DNA from 2 places in the Ectobacillus sp. JY-23 genome. Region 1 is predicted to be linked to the other one. Evidence: riboswitches for the same ligand, from Rfam matches in the RefSeq annotation. Region 1 holds a riboswitch; the other holds the start of a gene.

Region 1 (3,420 bases):
CCATTCTTGCATCTTCCTCTTGGTAATTGCATCTAAAGCACTAAAAGGCTCATCAAGCAACAGAACCGGCGCACCTGTTAAAAAGGTTCTAACAAAAGACACTCGTTGTCGCATCCCTCCTGATAAATCCTTTGGATACTTATTACAGTAATCAGCGAGCCCAAACAGCTCTAGGTACCGAATTGCATTTTCCTTGGCTTTCTTTGGTTTGACCCCGGTGCACTCCAAAGCAAGGGAAGCATTTTCTACTACCGTCCGCCAAGGAAATAACAAATCCCGCTGTGGCATATAACCGACCTTTTCCATTAACTGAATTGTTCCTCTATACTGCTTTTCAAGACCTGTTAACAAACGAAAAATTGTACTTTTCCCACAGCCACTTGGACCAATGATACTAACGAATTCCCCTTGCTTCACCGTAAAGCTATAATCTTGTAAGATAGGCTTCTCTTCCTCATATGAAAAGGAAACACGATTAAACGCCAATACTTCGTTCAAGCTCCCACATCTCCTTGCGATACGCCATATCCCAAAATAGATATTCAAAGCGACTTGTATTTAAAAAGATTTCCTCTAAACGTGCCAATTCGGTCACTGATTTTCCGTCAGCAAGCTGATCTAGCAATTCCATCATCCAAATGCACATCTCACCATATTCTACAGAGCTATAACTGCGGATCCATTCACCATAGAACACATGATCAGCCGCACCTGGAATGGTATTTAAGCGTTTACCAATCTCCCAATAACTCCACATACACGGTAGCAGAGCAGCTGTTAGCTCGGCTAAGGTTCCACTCTGCGAAACTGACAACATATAATTAGTGTAAGCAAGATTCATAGCTGAAGGCTTGGCGCGTTCCATCTCTTCTATAGAAACTCCTAAGCGTTTTGCATACTGTTTATGTAAACTCATTTCACCATTTAAAATACCATCCATTTGCTTTGCAAACTGTTCCATTATACGAGGATTCTGGGCCTTCACAACACCTAGCGCATATACTTTGGCATAGTCCAATAAATACAAATAATCTTGCACTAAGTAATATTGAAATGTCTCTATCGGCAATGTACCGTCACCAATACCTGTAACAAACGGATGATTATGACTTCGCTCCCAAATCTCCTCCGCTTGCTGAAATACCTGTTTACAAAAACTCATCTTCATTCCTCCTCTATAAAAATAAAAGCCGCTTTATACAAGCGGCAAAAAGAAACGATGTTAATCGCTCTAAGCCACTTCCCTTCGCCGGCATTACCCGGATCAAGTAATAAGGGTTAAGGTATAACCTCTCTCAGCAAAATCGCACCCCTAGTGATACATATGAGTTCATAAGAAAAGCCCAACCTTCGCGCACAAAGGTTGGGCTTTTAATAATAAGGCCGTCGCTTTCCTACGCTGGTATTATCCAGATCAGGTCAAGGGTCATCGACTTACGGTCGGACTCTCAGCCGGCATCACCAGCTCCCCTAGCATCTTATGAAATTAACAACAGTATAGCACTGCTTATAGAGAAGTGCAAACAAAACTAAAAATTCTATATATAAGATTTCACAATATTCTCTGTAACTATAGACAAATAGCGTTGTATATTCACTTAACTACATCATTCTTTATAAAGAAAAAATAATCGTTTTTAAGAACATTTTTACTTTTAAAGTCTTCATTTTTGGATTTTTATTTAAAATTTCCATATTTATCTTGAAAAAACGTAATAATACGTTATGATATTTTTATATAACAAAATATTCAAAGTTTACACTTTAATAATATATGTTACATCATTTAGTTTATGCAAACTTACGTAGGGGGCAGAGAAATATGAATGCAAAAGCAATAGCTTTTTCAGCTGTAGCATTAGCAAGTATCCCTTTTATTGCGGATTCAGCTGAAGCAAGCACCACAAAAACAGGAATTGTTCAGGCAATGTCTTTAAATGTCAGAAGTCAACCTTCAACAAGCTCCACCATCCTAGGCTCACTACCTCGTAATAGTTCTGTTTCTATTACAGGGGAGCAAGGGAATTGGTATCAAATTGTTCATAACAACAGGACCGCTTTTGTACATAAATCTTATATCACTTTACAAAATACAGCTGTGCCTTCAAAGTCGAATCAATATATGGTGAACGCAACTTCTTTAAATGTTCGCACAGGTCCAAGTACTGGCGCTTCTATTATCGGTTCTCTCATAAACGGAAAATTAGTAGAAGTTCTATCAGAAGAAAATGGCTGGTATAAAATCTCGTACAACACCCAAACGGCTTATGTTAAAAAAGAGTTTCTATCTGTCGTATCCGGTTCAGAAGTCAAAGGCATTACTGACCCTGGAGAAGTAAAAGCCATCACTCCTTCACCTTACTATGTAACAGTGTCAGGGCTAAGAGTCCGCACTGGCCCAGGAACGTCCTATGCAATTCAAAGCGTATTAGGAAACGCTCAGAAGGTTACCGTCGTCGGAGAAGTAAATGGTTGGTATAAAATTACCTATGGTAACGCGGTTGGATTTGTATCAAAAAATTATGTACAACCTGCTGGTTCTTCAGCAATACAGACAAGTGCTTTTATTTTCCCGGCATCAGCAGGCTATGTATCTTCTAAATTTGGTATGCGTTGGGGCAGCATGCATTACGGCGTAGATTTAGCAGCCTCAGGAAATGTACAAATTTTTGCAGCTGCCGATGGAAAAGTGAGTCGATCTTATTATTCTTCCAGCTACGGAAATGTAGTGTTTGTAAAACATACAATCAACGGTCAGTTATATACCACTGTATATGCTCACTTAAAAAGTCGATCTGTAAAAGAGGGAGACACTGTAAAATCCGGCCAAATACTAGGTTATATGGGGAACACCGGAAATTCTTTCGGACAACACCTTCACTTTGAATTACATAAGGGAGAATGGAACATTTCTAAAACAAATGCCATTGATCCGCTACCTTATATACAACGATAACTTTCAGGAGATAGCATCATGAATCGAAGTCTTATTAACATCACAGAAGCACTTGCTTTATTCGGATTACTTTGCTGCATATTTGTTCTACACGCCAATCTATGGTTTTTAAGCGCATTTATTGCTTTCGCTCTATGTGAAGTACTGCTTGAATTAGTAAATCGAACATTAAAAAAACCTGTCGCAACCTTCTACCATATTATCTTTTTTCTTATTTTCCTATCTACAAGTATATATGGAAATGGGTTACAGCTTATTTCTTTCTTACCTTTATTCTTTTGGATGACCATCGTAGTTATATCTAAGTATAAAGATACCTTTGACAACGATCAGGAAGAAATATACGTAAAATAAAAAACGCCGAACAATTCGGCGTTTTTTATTTATAATTAGCCACATGCGTACATCTCGTATAACTTTTGTAAATTATAACTTTTTTCTAATCGCAAACGCTCTTCCTCCGT
Region 2 (3,420 bases), 410 kb from region 1:
AAAAAGTGGCGGATAAAGGTTATACGATTTCTGTAGGTCCTGAGCTTGAGTTCTTCTTATTCGAAGCTGACGAAAAAGGTACGCCTACTGCAGTTCTTCATGATAACGCAGGTTATTTCGAGCCATCTCCTAAAGATTTAGGTGAGCGCGTTCGTTTAGAAATCTACCGTGCGCTAAAAGCGATGGGCTTTACAATTGAAGCTTCTCACCATGAGGTAGCGGAAGGTCAGCACGAAATCAACTTTAAGTATGCTAGCGCTCTTGAAGCAGCTGATAAATCTACAACTTACAAATGGGTCGTAAAAACGATTGCAAAGAAATTCGGTTTGCATGCGACATTTATGCCAAAGCCTGTATTTGGTATTAACGGTTCTGGTATGCACGTAAACATGTCTTTCTTTAAAGATGGCGAAAATGCATTTTATGATGCAAATGATAAAGCACAATTGTCTCAAACTGCATATCAGTTCATTGCTGGTTTAATGGAAAATATTAAAAGCTTTACAGCGATCACAAATCCGCTTGTAAACTCTTATAAACGCCTTGTTCCTGGTTATGAAGCACCTTGCTATATTGCTTGGTCTGCATCCAACCGTTCTGCATTGATTCGTATTCCTGCAAAGCGCGGCGTTGCAACACGTGTTGAGCTTCGTTGCCCAGATCCATCTGCTAACCCTTACTTGGCATTTGCGGTAATCGCGGCAGCTGGTCTAAAAGGTATCGAACAAGGTCTAGAAGCACCAGCTCCTGTTGATGCAGATATCTTCCACATGTCTGAAGCTGAGCGCAAAGCTTACGGCATCGAAAACCTACCAGGTAGCCTAGAGGCATCTGTAGAAGCACTACAAGAAGGCACAATTGGCCGTGAAACACTTGGCGAGCACGTATACGGTGAGTACGTAGCGCTAAAAAAAGCGGAGTGGGACAGCTACAGAACAGCAGTTCACACTTGGGAGCTTGTAAACTATCAAGCGAAATTCTAATCAAATTTAAAAAAACCTCAATCTATGATTGAGGTTTTTTTCTATAAATCTTTAAAGCTATAAGAAAAGAGTTTTTTAAATACAGCGCGAGTAATCCGTAAGCTTCATCCGCAGCTACATATGGTCTGTTCTTTCTGCAACGGAAACATAGCCATTTCTTTTTTACTTGTTATTTCTGCTCTTTGGGAGTAGAATGTGTTTGAAAACAAAATAAACGTACCGGGAGCCTGAGAAGAGGGCTGAGAGTACGGCTACTTTGCCGTAGACCGTTTGAACCTGTTGGATAATGCCAGCGTAGGGAGAATGTTGCTTGAGAAATTCAAGGCACTTTGCATACGCGAAGTGTCTTTTTTATTTTGCTAAAGGAGTGAAGACCATGAAGGAAAGAGTAGGGAGTTTACTAGAGAAGGTACGTAATGAAAATCCGCTGATACATAATATTACAAATGTCGTAGTGACAAACTTTACGGCCAACGGTTTGTTGGCGTTAGGTGCGTCTCCTGTGATGGCATATGCACACGAGGAGGTGGCGGACATGGCACGCATTGCGGGTGCGCTTGTTTTAAACATGGGGACGCTAAATGCGGTAGAAGTAGAGGCGATGTTACTTGCTGGAAAAGCGGCTAACGAGCGCGGTGTTCCTGTTATTTTTGATCCAGTTGGTGCAGGGGCTACGCCGTATCGAACAGAAATAGCTCGTGCCATTGCTGGGACAGTGAAGCTGTCGGCCATTCGCGGTAATGCTGCTGAAATTGCCAATGTAATTGGAGAAGTGTGGGCAATTAAAGGAGTGGACAGCACCGGGGAAGGAAGTGTTGTAGCACTAGCACAAAAGGCTGCCAAGCGACTACAAACGGTTGTCATTGTAACGGGTAAGGAGGATGTAGTTGCTGATGGGCAAGGTGTATATATTATCCAAAACGGTCACCCCATTTTAACGAAGGTAACCGGCACTGGCTGCTTGTTAACATCGGTTATTGGTGCATTTGCCGCCGTAGAAACAGACGTTGCATTTGCCGCGGCCGCAGCGCTTGCCTGCTATGGTGTGGCGGCAGAGCTGGCATATGAGAAATCAGGAAATAAGCCGGGTAGCTTCCAAATAGAGTTGTTAAACGCTCTTGCTTCTGTTTCTCGTGCTCATATTGAGCAAAGAGCTCTCATAGAAGGGGTGGAAAGTCATGTATAAGGCATTAACAATTGCAGGATCAGACAGCGGCGGTGGTGCCGGCATTCAAGCAGATTTGAAAACGTTCCAGGAGCTTGATGTATTCGGTATGTCTGCCATTACGGCTGTAACGGCGCAAAATACACTTGGTGTGCAAGGTATGTATCCCATGTCAGTCGAAGCTGTTACGCAGCAAATTCAATCGATTGGCACTGATATGGGGGCAGATGCAATTAAAACGGGTATGTTATTTAGCGCAGAAATCATTCGCGCCGTTGCGGCAGGGATTAAACAATTTGGTTGGAAAAATGTTGTTGTGGACCCAGTTATGGTTGCCAAGGGCGGAGCGTCTTTGCTGCAGCAGGAGGCCGTGCAAGCTTTAAAAGAAGAGCTGCTGCCGCTTGCGACTGTAGTAACGCCGAACATACCAGAGACAGAGGCTTTAACAGACATGAAAATTGAAGCGATGGTAGACCGTCAGCGTGCGGCAAAGCTACTGCACAGCATGGGTGTAAGGTATGTTGTGATTAAAGGTGGTCATGATGTACAGGACGAAGCAACGGACCTTTTGTATGACGGTACTTCCTTTTTCTATTATACAAGCCCGAAGATTGCCACGAAAAATACACATGGAACAGGCTGTACCTTTGCGGCGGCGATTGCAGCGCAATTAGCAAAAGGACAATCTGTACAAGAAGCGGTGCAAGTAGCCAAAGCGTTCATTCAGGCGGCTATTACAGATGAGCTTCAAATTGGAGCAGGTCACGGCCCTACAAATCATTGGGCTTATCAAAAGGCGTTGAAGCAGGTGTTGATATGAGCAGGATTTCCGCAGAAAAGATGAGAGAGCTGCTGACGGTGTATTTTATCGCCGGCAGCAATAACTGCAAAGAAAACCTAGAAACCGTTGTGGAACAAGCTATTCAAGGTGGCATTACATTATTTCAGTTTCGGGAAAAAGGAAACGATGCGCTGCACGGCGAACAAAGATATGCATTAGCACAAAGAGTGCAGCGGATTTGTCAGGAGAACGGGGTGCCATTCATCGTAAATGATGATATTGAGCTGGCCCTTTCCTTAGATGCGGATGGTGTTCATATCGGACAGGAGGATGAAGCAGCTTCTCTTGTGAGGGAAAGAATCGGCAATCGTATCTTAGGTGTATCGGTGCATAGTGTAGAGGAGGCAAAGCAAGCCATTCGAGATGGTGCCGATTACCTCGGCATTGGCCCTATCTTTCCAACGAGCTCAAAGGCAGACGCCAAGCGTGTA

Evidence for each region. A riboswitch is a leader RNA that binds a small molecule or an ion and turns the genes downstream of it on or off. The one in region 1 is predicted to bind thiamine pyrophosphate.
Region 2: linked by a shared signal. The riboswitch ahead of thiM (hydroxyethylthiazole kinase) and the one ahead of tenA (thiaminase II) in region 1 are both predicted to bind thiamine pyrophosphate.

The regions. Positions count from the first base shown of each region.
Region 1 is NZ_CP095462.1:3,198,587-3,202,006, reverse strand. Features, by position in the region: gene MUG87_RS16220 (ABC transporter ATP-binding protein) at 1-498, opposite strand, end outside; gene tenA (thiaminase II) at 476-1,162, opposite strand; TPP riboswitch at 1,225-1,324, opposite strand; TPP riboswitch at 1,375-1,482, opposite strand; gene MUG87_RS16210 (SH3 domain-containing protein) at 1,823-2,956, shown strand; gene MUG87_RS16205 (hypothetical protein) at 2,975-3,310, shown strand; gene MUG87_RS16200 (DUF3965 domain-containing protein) at 3,346-3,420, opposite strand, start outside.
Region 2 is NZ_CP095462.1:2,787,737-2,791,156, forward strand. Features, by position in the region: gene MUG87_RS14330 (glutamine synthetase family protein) at 1-983, shown strand, start outside; TPP riboswitch at 1,193-1,302, shown strand; gene thiM (hydroxyethylthiazole kinase) at 1,360-2,169, shown strand; gene thiD (bifunctional hydroxymethylpyrimidine kinase/phosphomethylpyrimidine kinase) at 2,162-2,968, shown strand; gene thiE (thiamine phosphate synthase) at 2,965-3,420, shown strand, end outside.